Cecembia calidifontis: one gene and its partner. The protein of the gene in region 1 binds, or shares a complex with, the protein of each later gene. Links are inferred from orthologs where the notes say so. Each region holds a gene or a part of one and is shown on either strand. Other genes may lie near its edges. The genes, in order: metK and groL.

Region 1 (10,137 bases):
ATCAGGATCAACTCCAACATGAACTGGAACTGACAAGGAATATCCTGAACCAACTCCGCTACAATATTGAAGAGGACACCATTGCCATAGAGGAAATCATGCCTTATCCAGAACTGGAAAAATTGGTCAGGGCCAATATGCGGGAGCACCTCTATCTCTTGGGGCTGAATTTTACAGGGGAACCAAGAACAAAACAGTTCTTTCCTGCAGGCTTTATGCGCCGCATGGGCATTTTGGGCATTTACTTTCCCTATACAGGGGAAAGTTACATTGACCCTACGCTTCATCCTCTTGAAAAACCTTTCACCATAGCCCATGAAATGGCCCATAGCTATGGGGTAACAGATGAAGGGGAGGCCAATTTCATTGCCTGGGTCATCTGTTCCAATTCTGATGATCCCTTACTGCAGTATTCCGGTCAACTCCGCCTACTACGTTACCAGCTGAATGACCTGTATCGCATGTCAAAAGAGCTCTATGGGGAATTTTTGAAAAGCCTGCCCAAAGGCATCCGTAATGACCTGATCTCCATTCAGCAGGCCAACGAAAGGATCAAGCCCTTCAATCTGGAGATCAGCCGCAAATCCAACGACCTCTTCCTCCGTACACAAGGCGTAAAAGCAGGCATCAACAGCTACCAACAGTTGCCGATGCTGGCCTATGCCTGGAGAAATAGTTTGAATGAGTGATTTTTTTTTAAAAAAATCAATTTAGGAAATTTTTTTAAGCTAAGTGGATTGAATTTTCAAACCTCACCATCAAATTCAAAAGGATTTTTAGGAGATTTTTTCCTCACACCTTTAGTTTTCCATCAAAAATTATTTTATTGAAATCAAAAAAAACTAAACAATGCGCTTTTCTCTTTTATTCCTCTTTTTCTTGTTGTATTCCACTGTTTTTGCTCAAGTCAAATTAGAGTCTGAACAGGACAAAGACGGTAATGTCACCATATACGCCAACAACACGGAAGTGATTCCCTATACCTTGGTGGTGGATTTTACAACGCTCATGAATCTGACTTCTTCCGGAGGAAGAACGGTTTTTGCAGTGGCCAACCCAGGCAGGAGCATAGTCGCCCGATTAAAGAAAACCAATGCCAACCAGGGCAGTTCTTATAACTATTCCACCAAACTCTACAAGGGGAGTTACTTAGACAAAAGCAAAGAGGAACCTGTTTACCTGATCCCCGTGCAGGAAGGACAAAAAGTCCGCATGCAGCCCATGACACATGTTGAAAATATCTATAAGAAGGAATCGGAAAACACAAGCTATGTAGGAACTGCTTTTTATCTGGAAGAGTCCACTACTATTTGTGCGCCAAGAAAAGGTATTGTCAGCGATATGAAAATGGATACCCAACTCAAAGGAGCTGGCCTTTCTTTTGATGCCTCGGACAATTTTATTGAAATCTATCATGAAGACGGCACTTTTACCAAATTGATGGTGCTGGAATCAGGTTCCGAAAAAGTGAAAATTGGCGATGTAGTCTATCCAGGGCAGGCCCTTGCAACCTCTTCCGGTGAAAAATACAATAGCGGCAGACATGTGCGGATGGTCCAGAGCAGGCTGAATAAAGTAGAAAGAGAAATCAAGTTTGAGCAAATTCCGGTTAAACTTTTTGATGGGGAAAAGGAAATATCCAGCAACCAAACGGTCAATGAACTCATCGCTTCCCATCCTGAAAACCTTATAAGCAAAGAAATGAGTAAAAAAGAACTGAAGCGCCTGGAGTCCAAATAATCATTGGAGTCTCCAGGCTCTTGTCATTTCTTTTTTGCCGGGTGGGCCGGGCAGGGTCTCTACTTCCAATCCCAATTCCTTAAGGTTTCTCTTCAGTTGACCTTGTGCACAATAGGTCACAAAAACTGCCCCAGGATTCATCGTCTCCACCACCTTGGACAGCATTTCTTTGGTCCATAACTCCGGCTGTTTACTGGGGGCAAAAGCATCAAAAAAAACAACATCGGCATGGTACAATACCGCCTCTTCCAAAGTGGTCTTATCCTTTTTCATGTTGAAATATTCGGATACAATGCCCCCCTCATTCCAGGGGGCTTCGTGTAACATCTGAAAATAGGGAGCATAATGATAGATGGAAGTATCCACTTCCGTGTAATTCAATTTGGAATAAACTTCATTTTCCAAAGGAAAAGGCTCAATGCTATGGTAAAGGACGGGGACTTTGTACTGTTCGGCCCATACAAGACTCAGCCAGGCATTCAGTCCTGTACCAAAACCTACCTCAAAAATCCTGATGGGATACCTGTCTGGGTTGCGTACATACCAGGCTTCCAGTCCATACAGCATAAAAACATGCACAGACTCCCTATATGCCCCATGAAAAGAATGATAGGTCTCATTAAGTTCAGGGACAAATAAGGAATGGGAACCATCCTCGGTTGTGATGATTTTTACCTCTCTTGCCATCTTACTTTTTGTAAATCAATGCAACACAATAGGCGGAAACACCTTCTTCCCTTCCCACAAAACCCAGTTTCTCGGTAGTGGTGGCCTTAATGGAAATGGCACCTTCCTCTACTCCCATTACTTCAGATAAACAAGCCTTCATAGCAGGAATATGGGGATTGACTTTGGGAAGCTGCAAACATACCGTAGAGTCAATATTGCCCACTTCATAACCGGCTTCCCGGATCAAGACCATTACCTCACGCAACAGAATTTTGCTGTCAATACCTTTGTATTTGGGATCCTTATCTGAAAAGTGATAACCTATATCCCGCATGTTGGCAGCACCCAAGAGAGCATCACAGATTACATGGATCAATACATCCGCATCGGAATGGCCTAAGGCCCCTTTTTCATGTTCCAACTTGATACCTCCCAACCAAAAATCCAGCCCTTCGTGCAACTGATGCACATCATAGCCAAAACCAATTCTGAAATTATTCATAGCTCTTCGATAATGTTCTACACGGTTTGAAAATAGAGTCAAGACACAAGATGTATGACATAGGACTTAATTTCTCCATATCCCATAAATATCCCAATATCTATTACAAACCTATTTCAACTTTCTTCAAAATTATTTCACAACAGCCTTATAGTAAACGGTTGAAGCATTCTCCTCTTTGAGTATTGATTTTCCCCAATCCAAAATACTTTGGGCGGGGATCTGGGTCTTTTTCTCGTATTCTGTTTGGTAAAGCTCCGGGCTTCCTAAATGAGCATAATAGGCCAAACTCATGGCCCTGTTGAGCAACTGAACAGACTCGTAGGTCTTCATGGCCTCAGCTTGATTTTTCACCTTCGTGAGGGTATCCTCTGGAATCGCAGATTCCAAAAATTCCTGCACTACCTGGTCCAAAGCTTTCTCTGCCAGTTCAGCCGTTTGTCCCTTCTCCATCTTTCCTGAAAACACCATGAGACCGGGGTCAACCGTCCCAAAAATATAAGCACTGACAGAGGCAAATATGTGCCCGTTTTTTACCAACTTCTGTTCCAGGGTGGAAGAGCGGCCAAAGCCTAAAATATCCGTGATCAGATCAGCCTGTAAATATCCTTCCTGTAATTTTCCAGGCATGTGATAGACTTTATACAGGGCATCCGTAGGCACCTCAGCATTGACCACTAAAGTCTTTTTGCTTGTCTGGGGCAGCTCCACAGGAATGGACCTTTTGGGAATTTTACCAGTCGGAATATCCCCAAACCATTTGTCTGCCAAAAACTTGACCTGATCCAGTGTTACGTCACCTGCCACTACCAGGATGGCATTATCGGGTCGATAGTGGGTATAGTAAAACTCTTCTACATCCTCCTTGGTGTAATTGACAATATCCTCAATATCCTTTCCGATTGTAGGCCACTGGTATGGGTGCGTATCAAAAGCCAGTTTTCGGATATGATGGAAAACATCACCATAGGGCTGATTCAGGTAGCGCTGTTTGAATTCTTCTATGACCACCTTCCTTTGCGTTTCGATGGTCTTTTCGCTCAAATTCAGCTGCAGCATCCTGTCCGATTCCAGCCAAAATGCGGTCTCTATATTGACCGCAGGAAGGGTGATGTAGTAATTGGTAATGTCTGTATTGGTAAAGGCATTGCAGGAACCTCCTACCCTTTCCAAAGCGGTATCAAAAACAGGGACGTTCTTTGAACTTCCGAACATAAGGTGTTCAAAGTAATGCGCCAGTCCTGTTTTTCCCGGAATTTCATTCCTGGAACCCACTTTATACAGGATATTGAGTACAGCCATCTTGGTACTGTGGTCTTCATGAACCAAAACTTCGAGGCCATTTTCCAATACAAACCGTTGATAATTGATCATAATATGCCTTAGAGAAATGAAATAAGCTTAAGCTTCTATGCTTTCACCTTTATAGCCCGCATTTTCCAATGCTTTTTGTACAGCTTCTGCTTCAATTTCTCCTTCTACTGTCAAAATCCTGTCAGGATGGCTCAGGTCCACCATCCATGCGTTTTGGGCTACTTTATCCATTTCCGGTGTGATTGCAGCTACGCAGGCTCCACACTTGACATTGGTTTTAAGTTGTATCTTCTTCATATTGATTCAAATAAATAATTTGGAAAATTTTCAAGCCAAACAATACAGGCTGAATATTAAAACTCCCAAACAGGCCTTTTGATTCCTTTGACGAGCCTGCAATTTACCTAACTCGATGAATATGTCCTGTGTTTATCCAAAATAAAAGCAAAAAGCGGCACTTAGACCGCTTTTTATTTTAAAGACCAAATTCTTTCTTGATGGTATCTACGTAATCCAGTTTTTCCCAGGTAAAGAGCTCTACATCAAAACTCAACACTTTGTTATCAGGGGTCTTGAAAGTTTTAGTAACAACCTCATTTTTTCTTCCCATGTGCCCATAGGCCGCAGTTTCCTCATAAATGGGGTTTCTCAACTTTAGCCTTTGCTCAATGGCATAAGGCCTCATATCAAAAATCTCTTCAACCTTTTTGGCAATTTGCCCATCGGTCATATTCACTTTGGCAGTTCCATAGGTATTGACATATATACCCATTGGCTTGGCCACTCCGATGGCATAGGACACCTGCACCAACATTTCATCGGCTACGCCTGCTGCCACCATGTTTTTAGCAATATGGCGTGTGGCATAAGCTGCTGAACGGTCGACTTTGGAAGGATCTTTTCCGGAAAAAGCCCCACCTCCATGGGCACCTTTCCCACCATAAGTATCAACAATGATTTTCCTTCCTGTAAGACCGGTATCTCCATGAGGACCTCCGATGACAAATTTCCCGGTTGGGTTGATATGGTAAGTGATTTTATCTGTAAACAAGGCCTGATTTTCTGGTTTCAGTTGGGCTTTTACCCTAGGGATCAGGATATTGATCATGTCCTCTTTGATCTTCGCCAACATGGTAGGCTCATCGGCAAATTCATCGTGCTGGGTAGAAATCACTATAGTATCAATCCTTTGGGGAATATTATCATCAGAGTACTCAATAGTCACTTGAGCCTTGGAATCCGGTCTCAGATAGGTAATCTCTTTATTTTCCCGCCTCAATGCTGCCAATTCTTTTAGGATCAAATGGGAAAGGTCCAATGCCAAAGGCATAAAATTATCTGTCTCCTTGGTGGCATATCCGAACATCATTCCTTGGTCTCCTGCACCTTGTTCTTCCGGATTGCCTTTATCCACGCCTTGGTTGATATCAGGTGACTGCTCATGAATGGCGGACAACACCCCACAGGAGTTACCGTCAAACATATATTCTCCTTTGGTATATCCAATACGGTTGATTACCTGACGGGCAATCTGCTGCACATCCAGATAAGTCTCTGATTTTACCTCTCCGGCCAGGATAACCTGTCCGGTCGTGACCAAGGTTTCACAAGCTACTTTGGAGTTAGGGTCAAAAGCCAAAAAATGATCAATCAGTGCATCCGAAATCTGATCCGCAATTTTATCTGGATGTCCTTCAGAGACTGATTCTGAAGTAAATAAATAAGGCATATAATAACAGGTTTAGCTCTTTTTCAAACGGTGCGTAAAAATAAGGTTTACAGGGGAAATAAAAAACCAAATCTTGACAGGAGAGGAAATAGTCTAATTGACAGAAATTCAATCTTTCAAATTCTAAATCTTCGATTCCCACATTTATTCTTTAACTTTGTCTCGAAATGACCAAGCCCAGCTCCTCCATGAATGAACGGTATATGCAAAGGGGTGTTTCCGCCTCCAAAGAAGATGTACACCAAGCCATTTCCAAATTGGACAAAGGCCTTTTTCCCAAAGCTTTCTGCAAAATTGTAGAAGACACATTGGGAAATGATCCTGAGTACTGCAATATCATGCATGCGGATGGTGCTGGAACCAAGTCTTCCTTGGCTTACATGTACTGGAAGGAAACCGGTGATCTGAGTGTTTGGAAAGGAATTGCTCAGGATGCAATTATTATGAATATTGATGACCTGCTTTGCGTAGGTGCGATCAACAACATCCTTGTTTCCTCTACCATCGGACGGAATAAGAACCTAGTCCCCGGTGAAGTGATTTCAGCCATCATCAATGGCACAGAGGAAGTCCTTCAAATGCTCAGAGACCATGGGGTCCACGTGGTCTTAACAGGAGGTGAAACCGCAGACGTTGGGGATTTAGTAAGAACAGTCATTGTAGATTCGACAGTAACTTGCAGAATGAAAAGGGACGAGGTGATTTCAAATGATCAAATCCGTCCAGGAGATGTGATCGTTGGACTGGCCTCTTATGGCCAGGCCACCTATGAGGATTATTACAATGGGGGTATGGGCTCCAATGGCCTGACCTCAGCCCGACATGATGTTTTCAATAAAATCCTTCAAACCAAATATCCTGAAAGTTATGATCCGGCTGTTCCCCATGAACTGGTGTACACCGGCAAATATAATTTGACTGACCCGGCTCCAGGACTCCCTGTGGATATGGGCAAACTTGTACTTTCTCCTACCAGGACCTATGCTCCTGTGATGGTAGATGTGCTGAAATACCTGAGACCTCAGATTCATGGAATCGTGCATTGCAGTGGTGGGGCACAGACTAAAGTATTGCATTTTGTGGACAATGTCCATGTGATCAAGGACAATTTATTTGATACGCCTCCATTGTTCAGAATTATTCAGGAGGAAAGCGGCACAGATTGGAAAGAAATGTATAAAGTTTTCAATATGGGCCATCGCATGGAAATCTACCTGGAAGAAAGGTATGCCGAAGAGGTGATCGACATTGCCGAAACCCTGGGGGTAGAAGCCAAAATCATTGGAAGAGTAGTCCCATTTGAAGGTAAGAAAGTAACTGTACAAGGAGAACACGGAACTTTCGAATATTAAAACATAGTATTCGAAAAACGCCCTATTTATCATAAACATGTACTTGAATGTGAAAGCAGTTTACCAAGACTTATGAAGTGATTTTTTGGTGATTATTCCTTATCTTTTCAAGACTTGCCACTAGATACCCAGATAACCATGTCCAAATCTACACTTCAGCGTATATTTAGAACACTGGCTTGGACTATGGGCATACTGTTTTTCATCCTCATGGTATTTTTTACAAAAGTTGACAGAAGGCCTTACCAACAAATGGACTATTACCATGCTACTATGTCCCATTTAGATACCATTAATTGGAAGCAAGGACGAGGCAACAACTGGAAGGCAGGCTGGGCAAAAGTTAACATTACCCCAGACAGCCCGGTCAACCTGGCAGGATACAGTCCAAGAGGAAAATATGAGTTTGTTCAGGACAGCAGTTTCCTTAGGACCATTATCCTCAACAGTGGGGACATTCATGTGGCTTTTGTAAATTTTGAATTGATGATTGTCCATCCCTATCTGGAAAAAAGAATCCGGGAAAAAATTAGGGAAGCAGGATTGAAAATTGACCTGCTTTATTTTACTACTACCCACACCCATAGTGGAATGGGAGGCTACATGCCAGGCCTAGTCGGAAAATTTGCCTTCGGGGGCTACAATGAAGAATTGGTATCATTTCTTGAAGAAAAATCACTTGAAGCCTTAAAAATTGCACATTCCAAACTAGATGCTTCAATTATTGTTTTCCAGAAATCATTGACAAAAGACTTGGTAGCCAACCGCTTAAAAGAAACTGACCCCGTAGATCCTTTCATAAGGCAACTCACTTTTATCAATTCCAAAGGCCAAAAGGCGACTTTATTGAGTTATTCAGCCCATTCTACCATTTTGAACAAAAAGTTTATGGGTTTGTCCGGTGATTATCCCCATTACCTGAGCCAAAAATTGGAGGAAGATTACGATTTGGCCATGTTTGCAGCGGGAACAGTGGGAAGCCATAAACCGGTAGTAAATGGCAAGCAAATAGAGGATGTCATTCAGTATAGCGAACAGGTTTTTGAATCGATTAACAAGAATCTTTTAGACTCAGATACTTTGGATCAGGGTCCTATTTCGTTCGCAACATTACCCTTACAATTGAGGAAAGCACATTACCGCACTGGCAAAAATATCAGGATAAGGCCTTGGGTATTTAAGCTACTGGTAGGAGATAGCAATGCCCATTTTGATATGGTTCTTTTAGGGAAAACACTTTTGGTAAGTTCTAGTGGTGAGATTTCCGGAGTTTTTATGGAAAAGTGGGAAAATTATGCACGCGAAAATGGACTGAATCTAATTGTAAGTTGCTTCAATGGAGGATATATAGGCTATATTACTCCTGATAAATATTATGATGAAAAGTTATATGAAACCATGGAAATGAACTGGTATGGACCCTATAATGGTGCTTATTTTGATGAGATCATGATGAAAATAATCGAGAAAGCCGCTACATTATTTTAACAAAAGCAGCTAAGAAAAAAATCAATTTTTCAGAGTACCAACAAAACCAGAGGCAACAAAAAAGAGGCCTCCAATCTTTCCCTTATATTTTGACCATTTTCCCGATTAAACTCAAATACATGGAAAAGCACCAATAGCAGCAAAACGCTGACATGGATTCTGTAATAAGAGGGAACTAAAATAAAGACCCCAACAAGATAAATAATGGCCCCCATTGAAAGTAAAAGGATAAATCTTCTCAAGACAATTTTGCTCATCAGTAGCAAAGCCGAACCTAACTTATCTTGCGCATCACTTTTTTCATCAATATAAGATAGCATAAAAAGATTGATCCCCGCCAGCAGGATATAAGCTATCAGAATTAAAAAGAATTCAACAGGCACCTCATTGGGAAAAACCGAGAAGAATGGGGCCAGAGAAATCCCTATCGCATAAAAAACAGCAGTTGATATTTCTTTTAACCAAGCCAATTTCTTTTCAAAAAACTGAAGAAATCCCATCCAAAGTACCATTCCCCCAGCAAAGATTACTCCGGGGAAAAAGATAAAATGAAGACTTTCAAAACAAATCATCAATCCAAATCCGGAAAGAACAACTATTGCAAGTATAATACACAGCGAAACAAAATGCTTCTGGTGAAATCTGTGCCTATCAGAACTTGCCAAATGAACAATCCTCTTTGCATCAATCAGATGATCCAAAGTATAAATTCCCCATACCGCCATTCCCAGCACCACATAAAGGACAAAAGGTAAGGAGACATCCAGCAAATCAGCAAAAAAAAGCATCCCTGCCATGGCCCCGAAAACCACATCCAGAGAGAGCAAATTAAGAACCCGCCAAATTGATGTCAGAAAATTCATGGAACGATATTAGCAAATTTTATTAATTCCATCATGGGACAAAACAGCATGTTATTTTTTAACTTTAGAAAGGATAAACCAGTAACCTATGAAAAACACTTTATTTTCAATCGTACTGTTTTTAGGACTCATATTCAATACCCTCGGACAAAACATTATCAAAGTTGCCTGTGTCGGTAACAGCATTACCCAAGGACCGGGAAGAGAACATCCTGACAGTTATCCTTTACAATTACAGGCTTTACTTGGAGAGAATTACCAAGTTAAAAACTTCGGGGTAAGCGGAAGAACATTACTCAAAAAGGGGGACTTCCCATATTGGAATGAACCCCAATTTCAAGAAGTGAAGGATTTTCAACCTGATATCCTGGTTATTAAACTGGGCACCAATGATTCCAAACCCCAAAATTGGGTATATAAAGCAGATTTCAAAAAAGATTATTTAGAGCTCATTGCAAGTATAAAAGCGCATATGCCATC
Region 2 (10,172 bases), 3.6 Mb from region 1 along the record:
ATTTATGTTCCTCCTTTAAGAGAGCGTGGGGAAGACGTAATTTTGCTATTTAGAAAATTCACCACTGATTTTTCTGAAAAATATAAAGTGAAACCCATCACCTTGACAGAGGATGCCAAAAAACTCCTGATGCAGTTTCCATTTCCCGGAAATATTCGCCAGCTCAAAAACATCGCAGAGCAGGTTTCGTTATTGGAACAGGAACGGGAGGTTGATGCTGCTACCCTATCTAAATACTTGCCTTCAGAACAGACAAGACTTCCGGCAATATTTGCAGGTTCAGGTGGAGGAGAGTCCACAGACTTTACAGAAAGGGAATTACTCTATAAAGTCCTTTTTGACATGAAAAAAGATATGACTGAGTTGAAAAAACTAGTTCTTGAAACCTATCAGTCAGGCGGTCTGAATGCCAGTATCATCAACAAGCACCAAACGCTTTTTGAAGATCTTGAAACACCTATTCCCTTTGAACAGCATACCGCTCCGGTACAGACTTCCAATGTGCCAATCGTATTAGATGCACAAAAAACACAGGACAAGGATGATGTGTATGAGGATGAAGCCATTGAGGATATCATCCATGAGGAAGATGACAATTCGCTTTCTCTGGAGAAAAAGGAAAAAGAAATGATCCTAAAGGCACTTAGGAAGCATAATAACAAAAGAAAATATGCGGCAAGTGACCTGGGCATATCAGAAAGGACGCTTTACAGAAAAATCAAGCAGTATGGCATCGATTAAAAATATACTGACAGGCATTTTGCTGATCTTCACTTTGTGGACTTTGCAGGCATGTTCGGTAAGTTACAGTTTCACCGGTACCAATATTGATTATAATGTTATCAAGACTTTTTCTGTAGAGAATTTCTTCAATGATTCCGGAGGAGGACCAGCTAATATGGAGCAAACCTTCACTGAATCTTTGAAGGATTTTTACCAAAGAAATACCCAATTGGAATTGGTAAGGAATAACGGGGATCTTCAATTTGCCGGTTCGATCACCCGATATACCATTACTCCGCAAGCCACCGTAAGTACAAGAGACCCCAACCTTCCCGACAGAGCGGGACAAATGAGGTTAAGCATTACTGTGGAAGTAGAATATACCAATACGGTAAAAGAAGAGGAAAGCCTGAAAAGGAGCTTTTCTTTCTTCGAAGATTATGACCCAAGGACCACTTCTATTTTGCAGGTGGAAAGTGTTTTGATTGAGCGGATTTTCGATAGTATCATCCAGGATATTTTCACCGCCACAGTGGCCAATTGGTAAAAATTAGTAAATTGAGCAAAAAACAAAATCTAAAACAGTGAATCCGATACAGCTTCTTGGAATCATTCAACGTGCACATCATTTGGACAAAGATGATGTAACGGAACTGCTCAAGCTGCATGAGACCTTCCCCTATTTCCAGATTCCAAAAGTTTTATTGGCAAAATTTGAGTACAAGAAGGCAGGAAGAAGTGAAAATGAAATCCTTCCGTGGGCTGCCATCACCTCCCCTGATAGGGCTTGGCTAAAAAAACTTATTGAAACAGATCAGCTTTTTGAAGAACAAAGCCCAGCCCTTTCCAAACGACTACAGGAACTGGAGGAAAAGAAAAAAATTGAAGAAGGCAAAAATTTTATAGATGACTTAGAAGGTCACCTGATTCCGGAAACAAAAAAAAGTACAACTACCAAAGATCTTACCGCTACCCTAAAAAAACTAGGGGAAGACCTTGCCCAAAGTAAATTGAAGGCGCTGGAAAAGCTTGACGGACTGAGTAAAAAAACCGAATCCAAAGTTGAACCTACTGAAAGCCCTTCACCAGTCCCGCAGGTAGAAAGTGTAAAAGAAGTTTCAGAGGAATTAAAAGTGGAGGCCAAAACCGGCGAAACCAACAATGAGGTTACCACAAAACCAAAAAGAAGAAACCATCACAAAGATGAACTGATCGAATCGATCAGGAAAAAAGAGAAAAAAGAAATACTTGATAAAAAGAAGCTGGAGCAAATTGATATCATCAAAGCATTCAGCAAAAAAGAAATTAAACTGGCCACCCTCAAAGAAATTGAGGATATTCAGAAGCAAGACGACCTTTCTGAAAAGAGCACCAAGCTCAATCCATCTCTAATCACAGAATCCTATGCACGGATTTTGACTAAGCAGGGAAAAAAAGAAAGGGCAAAAGAAATTTATAAGAAATTAATGGTGAAGTTTCCGGATAAAAACACTTATTTTGCGGACCTGATCAAAGAATTGGAAGAAATTAAAGATTAAAATATGTTTACCTTACTCATCAGTATCATTATCGTATTGGCTGTTCTGTTGGTCTTGGTTATCCTGGCTCAGGATTCCAAAGGAGGCGTTGGTGCAGCATTTGGGGGCAGTGCGTCCCAAATAATGGGTGTTACCAAAACAGGAAATATCCTTGAAAAATCTACTTGGATTCTATCCATCGCTATTTTGGTTTTGTCCCTGACTTCCGCTGCATTCTACAGCAAAGATAACAGCGGTGATTTCACTTCCCCAAACATTGAAAATGCCAAAAAGCAGATTATCAATCCTACATTTGGAGACGTTGAAAGCCTCCTTCCTTCCAGCAGTGAGGATACCGCTCAGGAAGAGGGAGAAAACAATCCTGAAAACGAATAAAAACTATTCTTCTCCCAAAAAAGAGGCTGTCCCTAATTTTTGGACAGCCTCTTTTTTTTCTCAATTACTAATCCACCGTTTTCAACAATAACCTTTTGCTGATAGGCAAAAAGCTCTCATGCAAAGGAATAACATGCGGACTGTTGATCCTATAGGTCGCGGGATTAGGAAGCTCTTTATAGGTTTTAATAAGGTCAAGTTTTATCTGTTCAAAGGTCTGAGTGATACTTTTTCTTACCTTATGGACAAGCTGCATCATGATACCCTTGAAAGAGTCCAGGCTTGTTTGAAAAAGGTTCACTTTGTACCTGTAAACATAGATATCTTTGCTTTTTTCAAATGAAAGAAGCGCATAACCTTCCTTCTGATAGATGGGGGAAAGCCCAACAGGTTCTATGGACATTTCCTGTTCAAGAAAATCATAAATACCTCTCCCTTCTTCAATAGCCTTTTTGATCTGAGGAAGGGAATAGTTTACAATTTCCTCCAATTGTTGCATGAGATCGTCATCAAAAACCAAAGGCTTATACTTTAATTTCATTTCCTGAAAATCCGGCCCTTGAAGCATTTTTGGAAAGGAAGACTTGAGTTGTTCCCTATTTTCGGAAAAGGTTTTTAGCTTGGAATAATGTTGGATCAATTCCGCCAAAGGGGGATAGAGTTTAACTTCCTTGAATTGTGACTCCACATGCTGGAGATAGGCCAAAAGGACGTATTTCTTATATTCAAAATCAATCCATCCTTCAGTAATCCAATTTTCTGACAAGGTTTTCATAGGTACATACTTTGGCAAAAATTTAACAAAAACTGACAAAAGAAAAAAGGAGTGGGGAAAAATTGACAGTAGGACAATTTTGAAAAGCAAAGACTGACACAAAACTGACAATTTTTTACGCCTTTATGTCATGTTTAAATCTGCCATCAAATTTGGCACAGGAAATGATTATTAGGGAGTGTAACATTTTAGAACTAACCTTTAAAAGTTTAATAATTATGTCAAAAGTTAACATCCAACCTCTTGCGGACAGAGTTCTGGTAGAACCTGCTGCAGCTGAAGAGAAAACTGCCTCCGGACTTTACATCCCGGATACTGCAAAAGAAAAGCCTCAAAGAGGAACTGTAGTAGCAGTAGGAACTGGCAAAAAAGATGAACCATTGACTGTAAAAGTAGGTGACACTGTACTTTATGGCAAATATGCCGGTACAGAACTTTCTGTAGATGGTCATGACTACTTGATCATGAGAGAGTCTGACATCTTCGCAATTCTCTAATCATCTATCAAAAACAATCAAAAACTTAAAAGAACAAAAAAAATGGCTAAAGAATTATTTTTCGATACCAACGCAAGAGACAGATTGAAAAAAGGTGTGGATGCTCTTGCTGACGCAGTTAAAGTTACCTTGGGTCCAAAAGGTAGAAACGTAATCATTGACAAAAAATTTGGTGCTCCTACCATTACCAAAGATGGTGTTTCCGTAGCAAAAGAAATCGAATTGGCTGAGCCAATTGAAAATATGGGCGCCCAGTTGGTAAAAGAAGTAGCTTCCAAAACAGCTGACAATGCAGGTGACGGTACTACCACTGCTACTGTTTTGACTCAGGCCATCTTCAATGCAGGCATCAAAAACGTAGCTGCTGGTGCAAACCCAATGGATCTAAAGAGAGGTATTGACAAGGCGGTTGCGGCAGTGGTAGCCCAGTTGAAAGCCAATTCCAAAGCCATCTCGACCTCCAAAGAAATCCAGCAAGTGGCTACTGTTTCTGCCAACAACGACGAAGAGATCGGTAAGATGATTGCTGATGCCATGGACAAAGTGGGCAAAGACGGTGTAATCACAGTGGAAGAAGCAAAAGGTACCGAAACCGAAGTGAGAACTGTAGAAGGTATGCAGTTTGACAGAGGTTACCTTTCTCCATACTTTGTGACCAACACAGAGAAAATGGAAGCTGAATTGGATAGACCTTATATCCTGATCTACGACAAGAAGATTTCTTCAATGAAGGAACTGCTTCCTATCCTTGAGCCAGTAGCTCAGTCCGGCAAACCATTACTGATCATCGCTGAAGATGTGGATGGTGAGGCGTTGGCTACCTTGGTAGTAAACAAAATCAGAGGTGCCTTGAAAGTAGCTGCTGTTAAAGCTCCTGGCTTCGGTGACAGAAGAAAAGCAATGTTGGAAGATATTGCCATTCTTACCGGTGGTACAGTAATCTCTGAAGAAAGAGGTTATAAATTGGAGAATGCTACTGTAGATTACTTAGGTACTGCAGAAAAAGTTAACATCGACAAAGACAATACCACCATTGTCAATGGTGCGGGTGAGTCCAGTCATATTCAGGCAAGAATTGCTGAAATCAAATCTCAAATTGAAAAAACAACCTCTGACTATGACAGAGAAAAGCTTCAGGAAAGATTGGCCAAATTGTCAGGCGGGGTAGCCATCCTGTACATAGGCGCAGCTACTGAAGTAGAAATGAAAGAGAAAAAAGATAGAGTAGATGATGCCCTACATGCTACCAGAGCTGCTGTACAAGAAGGTGTAGTAGTAGGTGGTGGTGTTGCTTTGGTAAGAGCATCTTCTGCCTTGGATAATCTCAAAGGTGACAACGATGACCAAGATACAGGTATCAATATCGTAAGACAGGCTATCGAGGCACCATTGAGAACTATTGTTGAAAACGCCGGAGGTGAAGGTTCTGTAGTGGTTAACAAAATCAAAGAAAACAAAGGGAACTTTGGTTACAATGCCCGTACAGACGTATACGAAGACTTATTTGAGGCCGGTGTAATCGACCCAACTAAAGTGACAAGATTGGCCTTGGAAAACGCAGCATCCATTGCAGCCCTTCTGTTGACTACCGAATGTGTGGTAGCTGACGTGAAAGAAGATACTCCAGCTATGCCACCTATGGGCGGCGGAGGAATGGGCGGAATGATGTAATCTCAAGACCATCCAGATAAATAAAGGGAGCGATTTGCTCCCTTTTTAATTTTAAAAGATGACAAACCTACTAATTCAGTAGATTTTTTGAAGAAATCAATATCATATGGATACCATCCTGACGTTAATTCCATATATTTGATATTGGATTCAAAAAAATTTCGCTTTTCTTTTTGTGAAACCATTGCCCATGGCTATTTATCAGTCCATTATTCTTGTAGATGATGACCCTGTCAATAACTTAATCAACAAGAGGTTGATAAGCAAATTGCATATAGCCGATCAAGTAGAAGAATTTTTGGAAGCAGAGAATGCCTTGGACCGCATCAAAGATTTCAGCAAAGACAGCAAAATATTAATCTTATTGGATATCAATATGCCTGTAATGAACGGTTGGGATTTTTTGAATTTTTATATGGAAAAATTTCAGGATCGTAATGATAAGATTGTAGTACTCTCAAGCTCAATCGATTTTCAGGACAGACAAAAGGCGCTCTCATACAATATCGTGGAAGCATTTTTGGAAAAACCCCTCACCATTGAGAAAATGAAAAGCATTCTATGACGGATTTATCTCCAATAAATGATAACCCTATTAGTTTAGAATTGATCTGCTTCGGCGAGGGTCATTTTGAAAAACACCACATTACCGATTTAAGCCAAATCCCCCCATTTTTGGAACAGGAACATAAGTTTTGGCTCAACGTCACCTCTCTGAACAACTTAGATCTTCTGAATGAGATCAAAGTTATTTTTGATATTCACAGCATGGCATTGGAAGATATCCTCAACACCCAAGAAAGGCCAAAAGTGGAGGTTTTCGATCATTTTATACTTATTGTGGTCAAAATGCTATACACCAGAACAGAAATTGTTGATCTGGAGACTGAACAAATCAGTATAGTTATTGGAAAAAACTATGTGATCTCCTTTCAGGAAAACAAGTATGATGTTTTTGACGGCATTAGATCCAGACTGGAGAATCCATCCGGAAAAATCCGAAAGCATGGAACAGATTACTTTGCCTATACGCTTCTGGATGCAATTGTAGATGAATACTACGCCATTTTGGAGAAAATTACCGATCAAATTGAGGTCCTTGAAGAAAAAATCATCAATGAAGACAAAAAAATAAGACTTGGGGAAATTTACACCCAAAGGAAATCCATCCAGCTTCTCAAAAAAGTAATTTGGCCCACAAGAGAATTGCTTTCTACCCTCAAAAAGACTGAATCCTTTCTTATCAAAAGGAGAACCCTGCCTTTCATCAATGACATATATGAGCAATCTGTTCAAATCATGGATAACCTGGAGATGCAAAGAGAGTCTATCACTACACTTGTCGAAATCTTCATGACTAACATATCCCTGAGACAAAATGATGTGATGAAGACACTAACCATTATTGCTACGATTTTTATACCCTTAACTTTTTTGGCGGGGGTCTATGGGATGAATTTTGAATACATGCCGGAATTGAAATGGAAATATGGCTATTGGTTTACTTGGATCATATTTCTTGGTATTTCGATCATAATGGTCTTTTACTTTAAGAGGAAAAGGTGGTTCTAAACACCACATTTTTTTGAACCCATTAAATACAGGTAATTTTAGCGTTTTTTCAACAGAAAGGTTAATTTTGTTAAATTTTAACAATCAAACAGCAATTCCTTTGCAAACCTGCGTCATAAAAATCGGATCCAATGTGATCACTCAAGAGTCTGGAATGCCTGATTTTTTAAGGATAAAGTCGCTTTGCGTGCAGGTTGCCTCATTAAAAAATAAAGGAATAAGGGTAATTTTGGTCACATCAGGAGCAGTTGCCTTTGGAAGAAAAAACTTAAAATTACCGGAAAAGACCAATCCAGTACTCAAAAAGCAAATTTGGGCAGCCAATGGGCAAATTGCCCTGATTAACACCTATCAAAACCTGTTTGCTGATTTAGGCTTTGCCATTGCCCAGATTTTAGTCACTAAAGAGGATTTCAGGGACAGAAAGCATTACCTCAACATGAAAAATTGTATAGAGGGATTGCTTTCTCAGGGAATAATTCCTGTAATCAATGAAAATGATACAGTGGCTATCACAGAATTGATGTTTACTGACAATGATGAATTGGCCAGCCTTACTGCTGCCATGATCAATGCAGATACCCTCATTTTGTTGACCAATGTAGACGGCATCTACACAGGACCTCCGGATCATCCTGATTCGGAACTTATTCATCATGTTGACTCAAAATCACTGGATTTATCCCAATATATTCAGGCAGGAAAATCTTCTTTTGGAAGAGGGGGTATGTTAACCAAATTGAATATGGCAAAAAAATCTGCCAACTTAGGGATTCGGGTATTTATTGCCAATGGTAAAAAAGAAGGGGTTTTAGATGACATCCTGGATGGAAATGCCATTTGTACCCACTTTGAACCTTCTCCTGTCAAGCATAGCCCAAAAAAATGGTTGGCCCATGGGGAACAATACTATAAAGGGGAAATCAAGATCAACGAAGGAGCAAAAAAAGCATTGTTTTCCCAAAAGATCAGCAGCCTTCTCCCCGTGGGAGTCATTTCATTTTCGGGCGATTTTGAAAAAGGTGATATTCTAAGGATTATAGATGAGGCCGGTAACCGCATCGGCCTTGGAAGAGCAGAATATGGCATCAAATCATTGACAGAAAAAATCGGCTTAAAAAACCAGAAACCTATTATCCATTACGATTACCTTTATCTTTTTACCCATGATTGATTTTGAAATAATTTTTAAAGCAATAAAAAACGCTGCCAGGAAATTGAACCAAGTGACCGAAAAGCAAATCCAGGGCACTTTGGATGATTTGGTTATACTTAGTAAAAAAGCTATTCCTGATATATTGGATGCCAATAAGGAAGACCTTGCCAAAATGGATCCCAAAGATCCAAAATATGACAGGTTATTGTTGACAGAAGAGAGAATCCTTGCCATTTTGAAAGAGGTAATTCAGGTAAAAAACCTACCAAGTCCTTTGGGACTTGAATTGGAAAAAAGATCCCTTGATAATGGACTGGAACTTCGAAAAATCACTGTGCCACTTGGTGTTTTAGGTATTATTTATGAAGCCCGGCCTAACGTAACCTATGATGTATTTTGTCTTGCGCTAAAGTCCGGAAATGCCCTGGTCCTCAAAGGTGGTTCAGATGCAGATCACTCCAATAGGGCCATCATGAAAGTGATCCATGAGTCCTTGGAGCAAAATGGAATTCCCACCGATGCCTATAAGTTACTTCCACCTGACAGAAAAGCCGCACAGGCTTTAATGGAAGCTGTGGGATATGTAGATGTAATCATACCTAGAGGAAGTCAGGGATTGATTGATTTCGTCCGCTCTAACTCCAAAGTTCCGGTCATTGAAACAGGTGCAGGAATAGTACATACTTATTTTGATGAAACAGCAGATTTGGAAAAAGGAAAATCGATCATCCTCAATGCCAAGACCCGAAGACCAAGTGTATGCAATAGCTTGGATTGCTTGATTATCCACGAAAGCCGTTTGGATGATTCGCCCCTACTTGTCCAACCCCTGTTGGAAAAAGAGGTTATCCTATTTGCAGACAATAAAGCTTTCAATGCACTTCCCTCCCACCCTTTGATACAAAAAGCCTCACCTGAACACTTTGGAACTGAGTTCCTGTCCTTGAAAATGGCGATCCGAACAGTAGAAAACTTGGACCAAGCTTTGGATCACATTGCTAAATACAGCTCGCATCATAGTGAAGCTATCATTTCCGAGAGCCCATTGAATATCGAAAGGTTTTTGAATGAAGTGGATGCCGCTGCTGTTTATGCCAATGCATCAACGGCGTTTACAGATGGCAATCAATTTGGCTTAGGGGCAGAGATTGGAATCAGCACACAAAAATTACATGCCAGAGGTCCAATGGCCTTGAAAGAACTGACCTCTTATAAGTGGGTGATAAAGGGTAATGGCCAAATAAGGGTCTGATTAAAATGTATAGCCGAAAGAGAGGTGTGGCATCCAAAAAATATCAGATCCACCATTTGTATAGATATTTATATAAGGAGAAAAACCTGCTCTAAAATTAAAACCTCCTTTAAGAGGCTGATATCTATATCCAATATTTAAAATGGGAGCCCCTACTCTAAAGCCTTCTTCAAAATGTTGATCTGGATTAATTGGCTCCTCATATACCATTGTTTCATATCCTATTCTAGCTCCAATTCCAAGATCAAGATATTTACCATTCTTCCCTAGTAGGTAATTGCCAATCACCGGTATGCTTACCAAAGAGGAATTGTTCCATTGGAAATAACCTATTCCAGTTCTGATTCCAAAACCTTCAGGATTTTTCCCAAACCGGTAATCAAAATTGATAGAAGCCAGTCCACCTGCCCCCAAGAATTCTCCATAAATCGTCTTTCTCTTAAAAGCCTCCTGTCCGTAACTGGTATTGAGAAAAAGAATTGTAGCCAGCAATGGCACAACAAAGAATCTCATAAAAATTATTTTTTGGTTAGATCAAAAATAAAGAAAACAAAAACAAAAACTAACCTTTCTGTTTATTATTTCTTCGCAGCAAACTTCACCAATTCACCTA

The links.
Region 2: the proteins of metK (region 1) and groL are in contact, whole or in part, in a cryo-EM structure (PDB 8P4O), measured with the Escherichia coli proteins. The link is inferred for Cecembia calidifontis from one-to-one orthologs.

Annotation. Positions count from the first base shown.
Region 1 is NZ_SGXG01000001.1:579,342-589,478, forward strand. What follows is about bases 3,828-6,703. They hold metK (methionine adenosyltransferase), read right to left. Parts: upstream 5,955-6,703; coding sequence 4,701-5,954; downstream 3,828-4,700. Other genes in these bases: BC751_RS02535 (M16 family metallopeptidase), read right to left, coding at 3,828-4,285; BC751_RS02540 (heavy-metal-associated domain-containing protein), read right to left, coding at 4,313-4,522; BC751_RS02550 (AIR synthase related protein), read left to right, coding at 6,143-6,703. Outside these bases: BC751_RS02515 (DUF3810 domain-containing protein), read left to right, coding at 1-689; BC751_RS02520 (M23 family metallopeptidase), read left to right, coding at 850-1,740; tRNA (5-methylaminomethyl-2-thiouridine)(34)-methyltransferase MnmC2, read right to left, coding at 1,741-2,427; ispF (2-C-methyl-D-erythritol 2,4-cyclodiphosphate synthase), read right to left, coding at 2,429-2,911; more of BC751_RS02535, read right to left, coding at 3,044-3,827; more of BC751_RS02550, read left to right, coding at 6,704-7,306; BC751_RS02555 (neutral/alkaline non-lysosomal ceramidase N-terminal domain-containing protein), read left to right, coding at 7,445-8,794; BC751_RS02560 (hypothetical protein), read right to left, coding at 8,824-9,657; BC751_RS02565 (GDSL-type esterase/lipase family protein), read left to right, coding at 9,746-10,137. UniProt on the Escherichia coli protein: Catalyzes the formation of S-adenosylmethionine (AdoMet) from methionine and ATP.
Region 2 is NZ_SGXG01000001.1:4,156,235-4,166,406, forward strand. Bases 3,354-6,264 are described here. They hold groL (chaperonin GroEL), read left to right. Parts: upstream 3,354-3,950; coding sequence 3,951-5,579; downstream 5,580-6,264. Other genes in these bases: BC751_RS17875 (hypothetical protein), read right to left, coding at 3,354-3,411; BC751_RS17880 (co-chaperone GroES), read left to right, coding at 3,630-3,908; BC751_RS17890 (response regulator), read left to right, coding at 5,770-6,144; corA (magnesium/cobalt transporter CorA), read left to right, coding at 6,141-6,264. Outside these bases: BC751_RS17855 (sigma-54 interaction domain-containing protein), read left to right, coding at 1-741; LPS assembly lipoprotein LptE, read left to right, coding at 728-1,270; BC751_RS17865 (hypothetical protein), read left to right, coding at 1,308-2,261; preprotein translocase subunit SecG, read left to right, coding at 2,265-2,636; more of BC751_RS17875, read right to left, coding at 2,704-3,353; more of corA, read left to right, coding at 6,265-7,151; proB (glutamate 5-kinase), read left to right, coding at 7,246-8,325; BC751_RS17905 (glutamate-5-semialdehyde dehydrogenase), read left to right, coding at 8,318-9,559; BC751_RS17910 (hypothetical protein), read right to left, coding at 9,560-10,072; BC751_RS17915 (DUF2237 family protein), read right to left, coding at 10,138-10,172.